One region of the Sinorhizobium sp. KGO-5 genome, then DNA from elsewhere that is predicted to be linked to it. Evidence: predicted binding sites of a transcription regulator. Region 1 holds the regulator's gene; the other holds the start of a gene.
The links. The regulator LexA, encoded in region 1, represses DNA repair genes until DNA is damaged. The targets are predictions, from matches to a motif close to TGTTCNNNNTGTGTTCNG.
Positions count from the first base shown of each region.

Region 1 (7,277 bases):
TCACAAGATATGCCGCACCGTTATTGGATGTCATCTGTCCCACAAGATCATTCGCAAAGCCGCACCCGAAATCCGCTCCTGCAGCGCTCGCGCATCCGACCGAACGCGCAACGATCGTCGCAATCGTGCAGTAGTTCCCCCCGCGAGAATTTCGCCGTCCCGAAACGGAACAGTCGAACAATCATGACAACAACAAGGCGAAATTGCGAACCGGAGGACGAACGGAGGCAAAAAAACGCTCGCTATGGTTTACGAAACGTAAATGAGTCGCTGGACCATGGTCCGATAGAGCGCGCCAAAGGTCCGAAACCCGTTGCCGGGTTTCCCTGCCGATACATATCGCAATAAGCACCCGCGTGGCTCGTCGGCCGCGGGGTGCGGCGGCCTCAGAGCTGGCCGAAGCTTCCCGTCGGTGCAACTCTGAGGCTCCGTCCCCGGTTGGCGTGGTGCCCGTGCTCCGGCCCAAGTCCGAGAGGATCTCGCAATGGACGACAGATACGATTATGGGCCGCCGGAGCGACGGGCGGCAACCGGCCTCCCCCTAGGCATAATGCTCCTGTCGATGTTGGCGATTGCCGTTTATCTGCTTGCCGGAGCGGCGCTCCTGGACGGCAGAAGCCGGGATGTCGCGACCTACGTCGCCCGGGCAGGCGACGAAAGTCCGACTGCGGCGCCGGACAGCGGACTCCGCCCGTGACGATGGCCCACAACCGTGCCACGGGCGTATGCGGCGCGGCACGCCTCGAATGCAAGCAAATGCTCCGGAGCAAGTTGACGCTGTGATCAAAGCTGCTAAAAAGCCAGCCGTTGGTGAATGGGCAGCAAACCCGGTAGCGATCGCCGGTCCATCGAGAACTCGGAAACGAATTTCACGAAGCTCCGCAATCACCTGGAAGAGTGGCCGAGCGGTTTAAGGCACCGGTCTTGAAAACCGGCGTGCGTGAAAGCGTACCGTGGGTTCGAATCCCACCTCTTCCGCCATTTCAGAATTGATCCGGGCACGCCGGAATTCCCAGCTTCTCGTCACTGATGGCCGTCTTCCCCACCCGCAAGGCTCGTGGCTGCCCTGCCCTTCCGACGCTTTGCGTCACCTGCAGGAGCGGAAGAAGCTGCTTTGGGACTCCATCGCGAAGGGGCGATATTCGGATGGGTGAATTGCAGCGTGCCCTACCGGGCGGCAAGGGTGAAGCCGGCAAACGGAATGCACTGGTGCGCGGGGCCGAAAAATCTTATACAATGGGTGACCAGTGGGGTCGTAGCTCAGTTGGGAGAGCGCCGCAATCGCACTGCGGAGGTCGAGGGTTCGACTCCCTTCGACTCCACCATTCCCCTCTTTTGTCCAGCCCGGAGACCCAGGTAACGGATCTTACCTGAGCTAACATCCACCGATGCCGGACGTCAGGTTGCGGAGCCCGGGCGATGCCGCGGCTCGGCTGCGCTTGCCAAAAAAGCTGATTTGAGAGAAAGTTTTAGTCTGACCCGTTCGAGGTCTGGGCAACTCCCGCGAGTGGAGAAAAACATGCCTGTTAAATCTTTGGTGGCAGCCGTAATTTTTTCCCTCTTCGCCCTTTCGGGGTGCGCCAGCACAGGCTCGACCAACACGACCTATACCCAGTGGTACGGGCCCTATCCCGAGCCTGAATTCGACGTTCTTACGCCGGGCGGACTGCGGCTTGCCTATTAGCATGGCGTAGGCGAGCGACTGGGCCGGCCGCTGTAAGTGAGCGTACGCCCCTGCCCCCAGATTCCGAGCGATCGCCATCGCACGCCGGATGGAAAGCGGACAGGCATTCAGCAGCAAGCGGTATTCACGGAATTTTAGGCACTTGCGGAACACATATGGAACAGATAGGTTCTGTTCTTGATTTGTTTCGCGATTCTGGAGTGACGCCATGCTGACCCGCAAGCAACAGGAATTGCTTCTGTTCATTCATGAACGAATGAAGGAATCCGGGGTTCCGCCGTCCTTCGACGAGATGAAAGATGCCCTGGACCTTGCCTCCAAATCGGGCATCCATCGTCTGATCACCGCACTCGAAGAGCGCGGGTTCATTCGCCGGCTACCGAATCGCGCTCGAGCCCTCGAAGTCATCAAGCTGCCGGAGGCCTATGCCGGTGTTTCGCAGGTCCGCCGCGGCTTTTCGCCGAGCGTGATCGAAGGCAGTCTGGGCAAGCCTGCGGCCCCGCCCCCCGCACCGAAACCGGCGCCCCCGGCCGAGATCGCATCGGTCGCTGTCCCGGTCATGGGCCGCATTGCCGCCGGCGTGCCGATTTCCGCAATCCAGAACAACATGCACGATATTTCCGTACCGGTCGAAATGATCGGCAGCGGCGAGCACTACGCTCTCGAGATCAAGGGTGATTCGATGATCGAGGCCGGCATCCTCGATGGCGATACGGTGATCATCCGGAACGGAAGCACTGCCACCCCCGGGGATATCGTCGTCGCCCTGATCGACGACGAGGAAGCAACTCTGAAGCGTTTCCGTCGCAAGGGCGCCTCTATTGCGCTCGAAGCCGCCAATCCGGCTTACGAGACACGGATATTCGGTCCGGATCGGGTCAAGATCCAAGGCAGGCTTGTCGGCCTCATCCGGCGGTACCACTAGCCTCCCGACGAGGTGTGCAGGCGTTTCCCACGGAAGTACGCAATTTCAAAGCGTTAGAAGTGGGCGCATTGCGCCTTGGGGCGCTATGGCCACGCCTCCACAGAACCGAAGCCATATTTATACAGAATAAAAAAGACCCTATTCCAAATGTACCCTCTTGCGGATTGCGGGCAATCATTCTAAATCCGCGCCACGATTTGAAAATCGCAGATCGTAGAGGCCTCGTGGCGGAGTGGTGACGCAGAGGACTGCAAATCCTTGTACCCCGGTTCAATTCCGGGCGAGGCCTCCAAAAAACCACCCCTATTCAGCTTTGTTACCGACAAATCTTACCTGCGTCAGACGAAGGCGAACTCCGCGCCCGCAAAGACGAAGTTGGCAGCGCTGAGGTCGGCAGCGTGGATGCCGATCAGAGTGACCTGATCGACCGTGCCATTCAACTGCAGGACAGCGTTCCCGTCAGCATCGTTGCCGATGTTGGGCAAAAAATCAGCGAAGTCGTCGTAGCCATAGCCAGCGATTTGGATGACGTCCTTGTCCAATTCGAAGTCGAAGATCTCATCCCGACCACTGTTTCGTGAAAACAGGAACTGATCGGCACCGGTCTCGACCGCGAAGCCTGCGGTCAGTCGACCATCACCCCAGAGCTGATCGTTACCGGTGCCGCCGATCAAGAGGTCGTTCCCACCCGCGGTGTCCACGCCGACCTCTGCATCGCCATACAGGACATCATTGCCTTTGCCTCCGTCGAGCAGGTCGTCGCCGCCACTGCCGCCACGTGAGAAAAGAACGTCTCCAACGAGAAAGTCATTGCCCGAACCACCATACAGGTGGTCGTTGCCGCCAATGCCGGATTCCACGACGCCCTGGTCGAGGCCATCCCCGTAGAGCTTGTCATGGCCCTCTCCGCCCTGGAGGCGATCGTTCCCGCCAACGAAAAAATCGCCCAGGGAGAAAGCGTCGCCCGAGAGAGTATCGTCTCCGGCGCCGCCGTCGAGCCAGTCGTCTCCACCACGTCCGCTGAGGCAATCGTAGCCATCGCCATAGAGTGTATCGTTGCCTTTGCCGCCCGAGAGACGATCATTCCCTCCGGCGACGGTAGCGGAATCAATCGCATCGATCTGGAAGGCATCGCCGTACAGCGTGTCGTCGCCGGCGCCGCCGTCGAGCTGGTCGTCGCCACCACGCCCCTGATTGGAGATCGTCCAAGCGTCGCCGAAGAGCGTGTCGTTGCCCCCAAGGCCGTCAAGGCTGTCGCGGCCACCCTGCCCCGAAGACAGGAAGCCGCCGATTTCGGAGACTCCTAGGCTATTGCCGGTCGTGAACGGGTCTCCGAAGATAATATCCGGATCGTTCGTTCCGAAGATGTGGTTGTCCAGCCCGAGCCAAGGGGCGATGCCACCGATCAGATGCGCCATTTTTCTCTCCACAGTGCTGTAAAGTAGGCGATGCTCGTCTTGGGAAACCCGGACGGCCTTCGCGGCGCCGACTTCGTCGGGCTCCGTCGGAGTGACGAGCTAACGCTATGAAAATACCGACTTCCTACGGAAGACCGTTACACCCTTTTCCTGAAAGCGCTCCAATGTTGCCGAACGTGATGTTCCTGTCTATTGACCACTTTGGATTAACTACAAGTTGTACTTTGCGACCACACTCAGCGTCCGGATACTGGAAGAAGGACGAGCTCGCCCACGCTCCCGAAGACGTCCGCGAAGGGCGAAACCTCGAGGATCGTGTGGTCTCGTGATCGGCGGTTGTGATATAGCGGTCCGTCGGCCGGCCTCATCGGGAGGGCGGCACTCGAAGCGCGACGTGATGGATATTCCTTGGGGCTACATTCAGCGCCACTTCGATTGGCTCGGGCATGTGGTCGAGGGCTTCTGTATTGCAGCAGTCGTCGCCCTCCTGTTCATGGCGATTGCACCGAGAAGGCTGGCGCTGATCATCGGCCTCGCCTTCGCCATCGGACACTTCCACGGCCGCGAGAAACGTGATTTCGAGATCAGCGCAAAGCTGCCGCCGCCTCACCTGGAGGGCTATGAAATGTGGAGGTGGAGTTGGGACCAGGCGACCGATTTCTGGCCGGTCGCTTTGGTCCTCGCCTGCGTCATTGTCGCCCTCCTGCCCAAACGACGTCGAAAGCCGCGCAATTCCGACGACTGAAATGCGTGCATCCGGATGCTGGCGGAACTCTTGGCAAGGCCCACCTCTCAGGATCTGCCGGACGAGTTCGGCTTGCTGCGCCATCGGGCCCACCATACGGCCAGCTTGCGCCGCCGTCGGCGCATCGAGGGAATATCGTGCGAAAGCACGAGCAGGCCCAGAGGAACCATCCAGAAGCCCAGGATGGGCAGAAAACCGAGCAGACCGCCGAAGACGAGCAGAACGCCGATGAGCACGCGCAATGCCGGCGAATTGGGCAGGCTCATCCGCCATTTGCCGAGTACGATCTCACGCGTCTTGGGATCGATGCCAAAATGCTTCTTCGCCATCACTCTTCTTCCGTACCAATGACCCCACAGTTGGTGCCTTCTCCACAGGGCGGCAACCGCCTGCCGACATTTTTTTTGAAAAACCGCTTGGCAAATCGGAAAAGCATTTGTATTAGCAGCCTCACTTCTGCGGCGCAGATGATCCCTGGTAGCTCAGCGGTAGAGCACTCGACTGTTAATCGATAGGTCGCCGGTTCGAATCCGGCCCGGGGAGCCAGTTTTCAAAGCCCTGCACCTCGCGGTGCGGGGCTTTTTCTTCGAGTATTTTCAAGCGCTTAACCGATCATGTAAATGCACCAAGCCTCTAAGGGTTCGGTGCTGGCGTGCTTTTTGGTTACATTTTGGCTGCTTTTCGGACCTCACAGGCCGGCAAACGGGGAATTCATAGGGTCCGAAGCTATTGCGCGTTACGCAATGAGAAACGCCGCAAGCGGCATCTATCGCTATCATCGCCGCGTGCCGAGCTGCACACGAACTATCACGCCGCATGGGAGAAGGCGCGGATCAGGAGACGAACGCCACGAAAGGCGGGACGCGACCGCCATTTGAGCCGGAGACAAAGGAGGTCCAGCAGGTGACGCTCTTTTGAGCGTTATTTCTTGCCGAGATATTCCATCACTTTTTCGCGGTTCGGCCCAGCTTCACGGATCGCCTTCAACGCCTTCTGCCGCGTCACCTTCGCCGTTCTCATGAGGTAGGCCACCTCGTGCTCCTGTTCGGAAACGAGCTCGCGGTCGCGGCCTTTCTTCTTCGGATTATCTGCCATGCTTTCCTCTCATCGACGGTCTACCACGAGCCGCCGGACAACCATCTATTGCTGAGATAGTCCTTCGCTTTCACCCCGGCAGGGTTTCCTTCACGGAGGGCCTCCTGCACCATCCTTCTCCTATAGGCCGCATTTTTCTCATCACTTGCGACCCCATGCCCCTCGGTGGAAACGAGATCGCGGTCACGATCCGGCTCCTTGTCCTTATCTGCCACTCTTTTCCTCCATGTACTTGGATGAAGAATAGGAGCGGATCACGCTTCGGCAAGGGCGGGCTTATGACGCGTCAATGGGTGATGTCGTTGTCCGGGACGCGCCGTCGACCGGTAAGGATTTCACCGTATCAGGGACGTCCACGGCTCAATCAGTGCCTCGATGTTCTCAGCTTCAGATTTCCTCTTTGCTCAATTCAACTCGAGGTCCGGCGCGGCATTCCTGCTGCGCCGGGCTTTTGCATTCGAAGAGCCCCGCATCAACGCCGCAACTGAGCGCGGTCTCGCCGGCTGGCCTCGTGCTGGCCGGACATGTCGCCGCTTACTTCAAGCGCTTGAGGAGTTCCTGCGCCACGGCGGGGGCCGAGGCCGGATTTTGGCCCGTGATCAGTTCCCGATCGGTGACGACATGCGCGCTGAAGGGCGCATCGGACTGACGATAGCGAGCACCTGCTTGCGTGAGGGCATCCTGCGGATAGAACTTCATCGCGCCGCCGCCGAGCAATCCCTTTGCCAGTTCCTCTTCCTCATTGCTGATCACAGTCAGGTTGTAGCCGGCATAGATCCATTCACGGTCTGCTTTCGCTGCGCCTTCGGTTTCCAGCTGTGTGGTGAAAGCCTTCGGGTCCCGCAGGGTCGAGATGAGCGCGATGGGGCCATGGCAGGCGAGCGCGGTCGCCTTGCCCTGTTCATGGAAATGCGTCAGCACCTTGCCGAGCTCCGGGCTGACAAGAAGATCCTGCATCGGGGCATGGCCGCCAGGGACATAGACCGCGTCGAAATGGTCGTAGCCGATCTGCTCGACCCGCGCGAGGCTGATTACGGGCGAGGCAGTGTCAGACAGCAAGCCGATTTCCTCAAGCTGCGCTTCGCTCGCCTTCATCGCAGCTTCGTCTCCGCCGAAATACATCTTGTCGATAGAGGTCTTGTCGATGGACGGCGCCGTGCCCTTGGGGGTGGCGAAGGTGATCTCGTGACCGGCATCGAGCAGCGCCTCGACCGGCTGCATCAGTTCGTTGAGGTAAAAGCCGGTCTGGAAGACCTTGCCGTCCTTCAGGTCGAGATGGTCTGAATCGGAAAGAACCACCAGCACGTTTGCTGCATGGGCGCTGGCGGCGCTGAAACCGAGGGCAAGGGTGATGGCGAGGCGACGCAGGTATTTCATCGTCTGTCTCCGGATGCTTGAAAATTGCGTGGT
Region 1 covers NZ_BDIZ01000005.1:273,282-280,558, reverse strand. The annotation lists gene BHD07_RS21985 (septal ring lytic transglycosylase RlpA family protein) at 1-34, opposite strand, end outside; gene BHD07_RS21980 (hypothetical protein) at 485-697, shown strand; tRNA gene BHD07_RS21975 (tRNA-Ser) at 892-981, shown strand; tRNA gene BHD07_RS21970 (tRNA-Ala) at 1,250-1,325, shown strand; gene BHD07_RS21965 (hypothetical protein) at 1,520-1,684, shown strand; gene lexA (transcriptional repressor LexA) at 1,893-2,609, shown strand; tRNA gene BHD07_RS21955 (tRNA-Cys) at 2,828-2,901, shown strand; gene BHD07_RS21950 (calcium-binding protein) at 2,948-4,027, opposite strand; gene BHD07_RS21945 (hypothetical protein) at 4,425-4,772, shown strand; gene BHD07_RS21940 (hypothetical protein) at 4,820-5,101, opposite strand; tRNA gene BHD07_RS21935 (tRNA-Asn) at 5,244-5,318, shown strand; gene BHD07_RS21930 (DUF3606 domain-containing protein) at 5,694-5,867, opposite strand; gene BHD07_RS21925 (hypothetical protein) at 5,888-6,082, opposite strand; gene BHD07_RS21920 (type 1 glutamine amidotransferase domain-containing protein) at 6,402-7,244, opposite strand.

Region 2 (7,277 bases), on a different contig from region 1:
ACCGCGATCAATTTTGTCGCCAGCGATCTGGCTTGGAACTTGAACATGAAATCCTCACGCACTGAGAGGTCCGCAGGTGCTGAACCCGCGGCGCGACATATTCGGAACTGTGGGTGAAGCTCCCTCATGGAGCGCCAGATGCCGACCGGCATGGAGGAGCGGCCGAACCGGAGCTGGCCTTCTCGCTGACCTGATTAGACGATCAAAGATTAAAATACGGCCAACGCCGCACCTGATTCCGGGTTCAAGCGGCAGGATTTGCGCGGCGGCCTTGCCGGCGGGCGCTTATCTCACGGTCTTCCAGCGCGTTTCAATGTTTCATGGAAACACTGAAACAGTCTGAACCTGTGCGCTTTCGGACGGAAAACCGTGGCACACTTTCCTGGAAGGTGCGTCAGAGCCGGGCGGCGACCTCGGCGGCAAGCGGTATCGAGGGCTGCGCGCCGGGCTTGAGGCAGGCCAGCGATCCCGCAACCGCGGCGCGGCGGAGCGCCTCGGAAAAGGCGAGGCCGGCGTCGAGGCCGGCGGCGAGATAGCCGCAGAAGGTATCTCCGGCCCCGACCGTATCGACGGGCTCGATCGTGAGGCCCTTCGCGCGATGGAGTTCGCCTTCGTGAATCGCCACCACGCCCTCCGCGCCAAGCGTTACGATCACGGTCTGGCGGGTCTCGGCGTGCAGCCCCTTCATAGCCTCTTCCCGCTCGGCGCCGGCGATGCCCGCTTTGCCGGCGAGCAGCTCGAACTCGGTCTCGTTGGCAATGACGATATCGGCCATGCGGCCGAGGCGCGCCGCATCCGGCGTCAGCGGCGCGATGTTGATGATCGATCGGACGCCGCGCCGTTTTGCTTCGGAGAGTGCCTTTTCCACCGAGGCAGCTGGAATTTCGAGCTGGAGCATCAGCGTGTCTGCAGCAGACATTCTTGCAACGGCGTTCACGGCGTCGTCCTCGCTCACGCGTGCGTTGGCGCTGGCGACCACAACGATGACGTTTTCGCCGTCGCCGCCGACGATGATATGTGCCGTGCCGGTCGGCTCGCCGACGGTCTTCGTCAGATCGAGATCGGTGCCGGCCTCCTTGAGCAGCGCCAGCGCGCCCTCGGCGAAGGCGTCGGAGCCGACGGCACCTGCCATGCGCACCGAGGCGCCGGCGCGGCGCGCCGCGAGCGCCTGGTTTGCGCCCTTGCCACCCGCCGCAGTGGAAAAGTCCATTCCGGCAACAGTTTCGCCGGGCTTCGGAAGGCGTGCGGTGGTGGCGATCAGATCCATGTTGATGGATCCAAAAACAGTGATCATGTGGAGGCGTCCCGTCGGCTTCTTTGTTTTTCGCCTGTCGTCATTCCAAACCGCTGCAGGGTTTCGGGCGACACACGCATTTGCCGGAGAGTGCCCGACGCCGTCAGTCCTCGTCAACCACTCTCAGCTTCAATTGCCCTATGCGCCCGTCCATCGGGCGCCCGCTGCCGTCGCCCGGCTTTTCGCCCTGTCTCGGATCGCCCTCGGCCTGCAGCTCGAGCGCCTCGATCTTGGCGCCCCGACGGGTCAGCTTGTCCGAGGAGATCAGGATGTCCTCGACATCCTTCTGCGTCATGGCGAAATGGCCCTGGAGCTTGCGTACGCGCTCATCGAGACGCGAGAGATCTTCCATCAGCCGTACGACTTCGCCCTGGATCAGGTGGGCCTGCTCACGCATGCGGGCGTCTTTCAGGATCGCCTGGATGACCTGGATCGAGAGGAGCAGGAGCGACGGAGAGACGATGACGATCCGCTGGCGGTGCGCCTTCTGGACGATCGCTTCGAAATGCTCATGGATTTCGGCGAAGATCGATTCGGAGGGAACGAAGAGGAAGGCCGTATCCTGGGTCTCGCCCGGCAGGAGATATTTGCCGGAGATATCGCGGATATGCACCTCCATGTCGCGGCGGAAGGCCTGCGCGGCCTGTTGCCGCCGTTCGGCGCTCGCCGCGTCCCTCATGGAATTCCAGGCCTCGAGCGGAAACTTCGCGTCGATGACCAGCGGCGGCTGGCCGTTCGGCATGCGGATGGTGCAGTCCGGCCGCGCGCCGTTGGAAAGCGTCGCCTGGAAGGCGAAGGCGCCCATCGGCAGGCCGTCGGCGACGATCGCCTCCATGCGCGACTGTCCGAAGGCGCCGCGCGTCTGCTTGTTGGCGAGGATGCTCTGCAGCCCGGCCATATCCTTGGCGAGCGACTGGATGTTGTTCTGCGCGTTGTCGATCACCGCGAGCCGCTCCTGGAGCCGCCGCAGATTTTCGTGCGTCGCCTTCGTCTGCTCGCTGATCGAGGCGCCGATGCGATGCGTCATTCCGTCGATGCGCTGGCTGAGCGACTGGTTCAGTTCCGCCTGCCGGGCGCCCAGCACCTCGGTCATGGCGGCGATCCGTCCCTGCATCTCCGTCTGCGCCGCGATGAGCGCCGACATCTGCTCTTCGCGGTCGATCGCGCGAGCCGAACGGGCGCGCCGCACCATAATGGCCGAGAACAGCACCACGAGAAGGGCGGCGGCTGTGACGAGGAGGCCGGCCGTGACGGGCAGGGCGCCGACGAGGAACAGCGGCTGATCGAAGGAAAAGGGGATGGGCTCCATGGCCGCAGACTAACAGATTCGCGTGCGAAAACCAGATCAAAACGAGAACATACATTTTCGCGTGCCGGTCGTTCCCACTTGGAGCGCCACGGGTTTCGCATTGGCAATTTTCTTGCGCGTCGAGGGAAAGATCGGCTATGGGGATCGACATGACGATCAAGCCGCTCATCATTCTTCCCGATCCGGTTCTGCGCCAGGTGTCGACACCGGTGGAGACCATTGACGCCGATATTCGCCGGCTCGCCGACGATATGCTGGAAACCATGTACGACGCGCCGGGCATCGGTCTCGCCGCGATACAGATCGGCGTGCCGAAGCGCCTCCTGGTTCTGGATGTGACGAAGGAGGGAGAGGAGAAACAGCCGCTCGTCTTCATCAATCCGAAGGTCGTCCGCTCGTCCGAGGAGCGTTCGGTCTATGAGGAAGGCTGCCTTTCGATCCCCGACTATTACGCCGAGGTCGAGCGACCCGCCGCGATCACGGTCGAGTATGTCGATCGCGATGGCAAGGAACAGGCGGTCGAGGCCGAGGGCCTGCTCGCCACCTGCCTGCAGCACGAGATCGACCATCTGAACGGCGTCCTGTTCATCGATTACATCTCCAAGCTCAAGCGAGATATGGTGATTCGCAGGTTCACCAAGGCGGCCAAGACGCGCGGCGCAAAGGCGATCTGATCCGTTCATGTCTTAGGTCGACCCGGCCTGAAACATCGTGATCTAGCGTCGCGGCCGCGTTCGAGCTGGAGCGCCGCCCGCTCACGGGCAATCGAAAGAGACGGAGGCCGCCACTTGCCGCTTCGCATCATCTTCATGGGCACGCCGGAATTTTCCGTGCCGACGCTCCTGGCGCTCGCCGGGGCGGGTCACGAGATCGCCGCCGTCTACACGCAGCCGCCGCGGCCGGCCGGCCGGCGCGGCCTCGACCTCAAGAAATCCTCCGTGCATCAGGCTGCCGAGCGCCTCGGCATTCCGGTGTTGACGCCCGTCAACTTCAAGGACGCCGCGGACCGTCAGACCTTCCGGGATTTCGGTGCGGACGTGGCGGTCGTCGTCGCCTACGGGCTGCTGCTGCCGGAGGAAATACTCTCCGGCACCCGCTTCGGCTGCTATAACGGCCATGCCTCGCTCCTGCCGCGCTGGCGGGGGGCGGCGCCGATCCAGCGGGCGGTCATGGCCGGCGACCGTGAGACGGGTATGATGGTGATGAAAATGGACAAGGGGCTCGATACCGGCCCCGTCGCTCTCGCGCAGTCGGTTCCGATCGACGAGACGATGACGGCCGGCGAATTGCACGACCGGCTGATGCAGGTCGGAGCGGTGCTGATGACGGAGGCCATGGCCAAGCTCGAGGCCGGCGAGCTTCCGCTCGCGCCGCAGGCGCAAGAGGGCGTCGCCTATGCCGCCAAGATTTCGAAGGAAGAGACCCGCATCGATTTCTCCCGGCCGGCGGCCGAGGTGCACAACCATATCCGCGGCCTCTCGCCTTTTCCCGGCGCCTGGTTCGAACTCGACATTGCCGGCCGCCACGAACGCGTCAAGGTGCTCGGCTCCGAGATGTCGGAAGGGAAAGGTGATCCCGGAGAAGTGCTTGATAGTACTCTCAGCATCGCCTGCGGAAAAGGCGCGGTGCGGCTGACGAGATTGCAGCGTGCGGGCGGCAAGGCGCTCGCCTCGGCCGATTTCCTGCGCGGCACGCCCATCGCTGCCGGCGCGAGGATCGCCTGATGCCCCGCTATCGCCTGACCGTCGAATATGACGGTTCCGATTATGTCGGCTGGCAGAGGCAGGACAACGGTCCCTCGATCCAGGGCGCGATCGAGAAGGCGGTCCTGTCGCTCACCCGCGAGACGGTCTCGATCCGCGGCGCCGGGCGCACCGATTCCGGCGTTCATGCCAGGGGGCAGGTGGCGCATCTCGATCTCACGCGCGAGTGGAAGTCGTACACGCTGCAAAACGCCCTCAACGCGCATCTGGCGCTCGCCGGCGAGCGGGTGTCGATCCTCGATGTCGCGGAAGCCCCCGGCGATTTCGATGCGCGTTTCTCTGCAATCCGCCGGCATTATCTCTATCGGATCGTTTCCCGCCGGTCGCCACTGGCGCTGGAGGCGCGGCGCGCCTGGTGGGTGCCGAAGCCGCTCGATCACGACGCGATGCACGAGGCGGCGCAGCGCCTCGTCGGCCATCACGATTTCACCACCTTCCGCTCGGCCCACTGTCAGGCGACGAGCCCCTTGCGCACGCTCGACCGGCTGGACGTGACCCGTGCGGGCGAGCTCATCGAAATCCGCGCCACGGCACAAAGCTTTCTCCACAACCAGATCCGTTCCTTCGCGGGCTCCCTGAAGCTCGTGGGCGAGGGCAAGTGGACGTTGGATGACCTGCAGACCGCACTCGAAGCACGCGACCGCAAGGCGTGCGGCCCGGTCGCCCCGCCGGACGGGCTTTATTTCATGCGGGTGGATTACTAAGCTGGAAACAGCAGCCGCTCATCCGGCCTGCCGGCCACCTTCTCCCCATCATCTGGCGGATGCGGGGCTTTCACGAACGCCGCCGCTCAACCCGGCATCAAGCCGAGCAGGCGCTGCAGGAACTGCATGATCATCAGCGGTGACAGCAGAAAGATCGCGGCAAGGGCGGCGGCGAGCAGGTTCTGCTTGGCGGTAACGGTCCGCAAGAGGCGGAAGAGCAGCGCCGAGCTGGCGACGAGCAGCAGAAGCCACAACAGGGCTGCCATACCGGCGCTGCCGGGTATGACCAGCAGCAACGCGGCCGGAACCGCCATGGCATAGGTCAACGGGACCTGGAGCCAATTGGTCGTGACGATTACCGGCACCACCAGGACGGAAAAGCCGAGCGGGCGCGAGAGGACGGCAATCAGCACGATCGGCAGCAGCCAGCTCACCAGGTCGACGGCGAGAAGCTTCCCGAAGAAGCCGATGCCGACTGTCGTGCCGGTCGGCATCACCGAGAGATAATAGAGCCGCCATGAGGCCCAGCCGACGGCCAGCGCCGGCAGCGTCCAGAGGATCGCCGTGAAGGAGCGCCACAACCCGCTCTCGCTGATGTCCAGCCAGCGATAGCCTTCGTGGTTGCCCTGGATCAGCAGCCACAGTCCCTTGATATAGACAAGGACTTCCTCAAGCAGCGGCATGACCGAACCAGCGGGCGATGAAGGTTTCGTAGATCCCGGTCAGGGTTTCGAGATCGGCAAGGGCGACGCGTTCGTCGACCATGTGCATGGTCTTGCCGACGAGGCCGAATTCGACGACCGGGCAATAGTCCTTGATGAAGCGCGCGTCCGATGTGCCGCCGGTGGTCGACAGCTGCGGCTGCCGCCCGGTGACGGCCTCCACGGCACCTGAAAGCGAATCGATGAGCGCGTTGTTGCGCGTCAGGAAGACATGGCTCGGACGCTCGTTCCAGACGATTTCGTATCTGGCCGGAGCGCGGCCGGGCCTCAGCGCGCTGTCGGCTGCTGCGCGGTCGAGACGCGCGACGATCTCCGCCATCAGGCTTTCGGCCGTCCAGCGGTCGTTGAACCGGATGTTGAAGGCGGCGCTCGCCCTCGCGGGAATGACGTTGACCGCGGAATTGCCCACGTCGATGGTCGTGACTTCGAGGTTCGAAGGCTGGAAATTTTCCGTTCCGTCGTCGAAGGGCGGGTCCATCAGGGCCTTTGCGAACTGCAGGATGCTGCGCACCGGATTGTCCGCAAGATGCGGATAGGCCGCGTGGCCCTGGACGCCGTGAACGGTGATCCGGCCGGAGAGCGACCCGCGCCGGCCGATCTTGATCATGTCGCCGATGCCGTCCGGATTGGTCGGCTCGCCGACGAGACAGGCGTCCCAGCGCTCGCCCCTTGCCGCCGCCCATTCGAGGAGCTTCACCGTGCCGTTGATCGCCGGGCCTTCCTCGTCGCCGGTGATGAGGAAGGAGATCGAGCCCTTAGGCGCGCCATGCTTCTCGATATGGCGGGCGACGGCCGCCACGAAACAGGCAATGCCGCCCTTCATGTCGACTGCGCCGCGTCCGTACATTTCACCTTCGGCGATCGCGGCGGAGAAGGGCGGTCGACTCCAGGCGGCCTCGTCGCCGACCGGCACCACATCGGTGTGACCGGCGAACATCAGATGCGGTCCGTCGCCTCCGATCCGGGCATAAAGGTTTTCGATGTCGGGCGTTCCGGGTTCCTTCGCCACGACCCGGTCGACCTTGAAGCCGACCGGTGCCAGCATGGCTTCAAGAGTCGTCAGCGCGCCTCCCTCGGCGGGTGTGACGGAGGGGCAGCGAATGAGGGCAGCGAGATTGGAGACGGGATCGGTCGGGAACATGGAAGGTATGCCTGCGAAGCCGGTGGGCCAGAAAAGGTAGTCCGGGAACAGAGATTGCCGGTTTATCCGATCAGCCACCCGCTGTCACGTCCGATGAGCCCGGTGGGCTTCGCAGGGCGCTGAAAAGAGAACGGGCCGGACAGATGTCCGGCCCGCCATCGACCCCGTTTTGGGGGGGCAGGAAAGGCTACTCGCCGGGGGCGAGATGCGGGGCTTCGATATGCGCTCCGGTGTGCTTCAGAGGCCTTTCGCCGGAAAGCTTGCGGATGAGCACATAGAAGACGGGCGTCATGAAGATGCCGAAGGCCGTGACGCCGATCATCCCGGCAAACACCGCCACGCCC
Region 2 covers NZ_BDIZ01000001.1:834,771-842,047, forward strand. The annotation lists gene BHD07_RS03950 (methyl-accepting chemotaxis protein) at 1-47, opposite strand, end outside; gene BHD07_RS03955 (ribokinase) at 395-1,294, opposite strand; gene BHD07_RS03960 (DNA recombination protein RmuC) at 1,398-2,603, opposite strand; gene def (peptide deformylase) at 2,753-3,277, shown strand; gene fmt (methionyl-tRNA formyltransferase) at 3,392-4,327, shown strand; gene truA (tRNA pseudouridine(38-40) synthase TruA) at 4,327-5,070, shown strand; gene BHD07_RS03980 (hypothetical protein) at 5,157-5,753, opposite strand; gene dapE (succinyl-diaminopimelate desuccinylase) at 5,740-6,933, opposite strand; gene BHD07_RS03990 (efflux RND transporter permease subunit) at 7,121-7,277, opposite strand, start outside.
Region 2: BHD07_RS03960 (DNA recombination protein RmuC) is a predicted target of LexA. The motif match lies at 2,636-2,653, and genes of this name have one in related genera.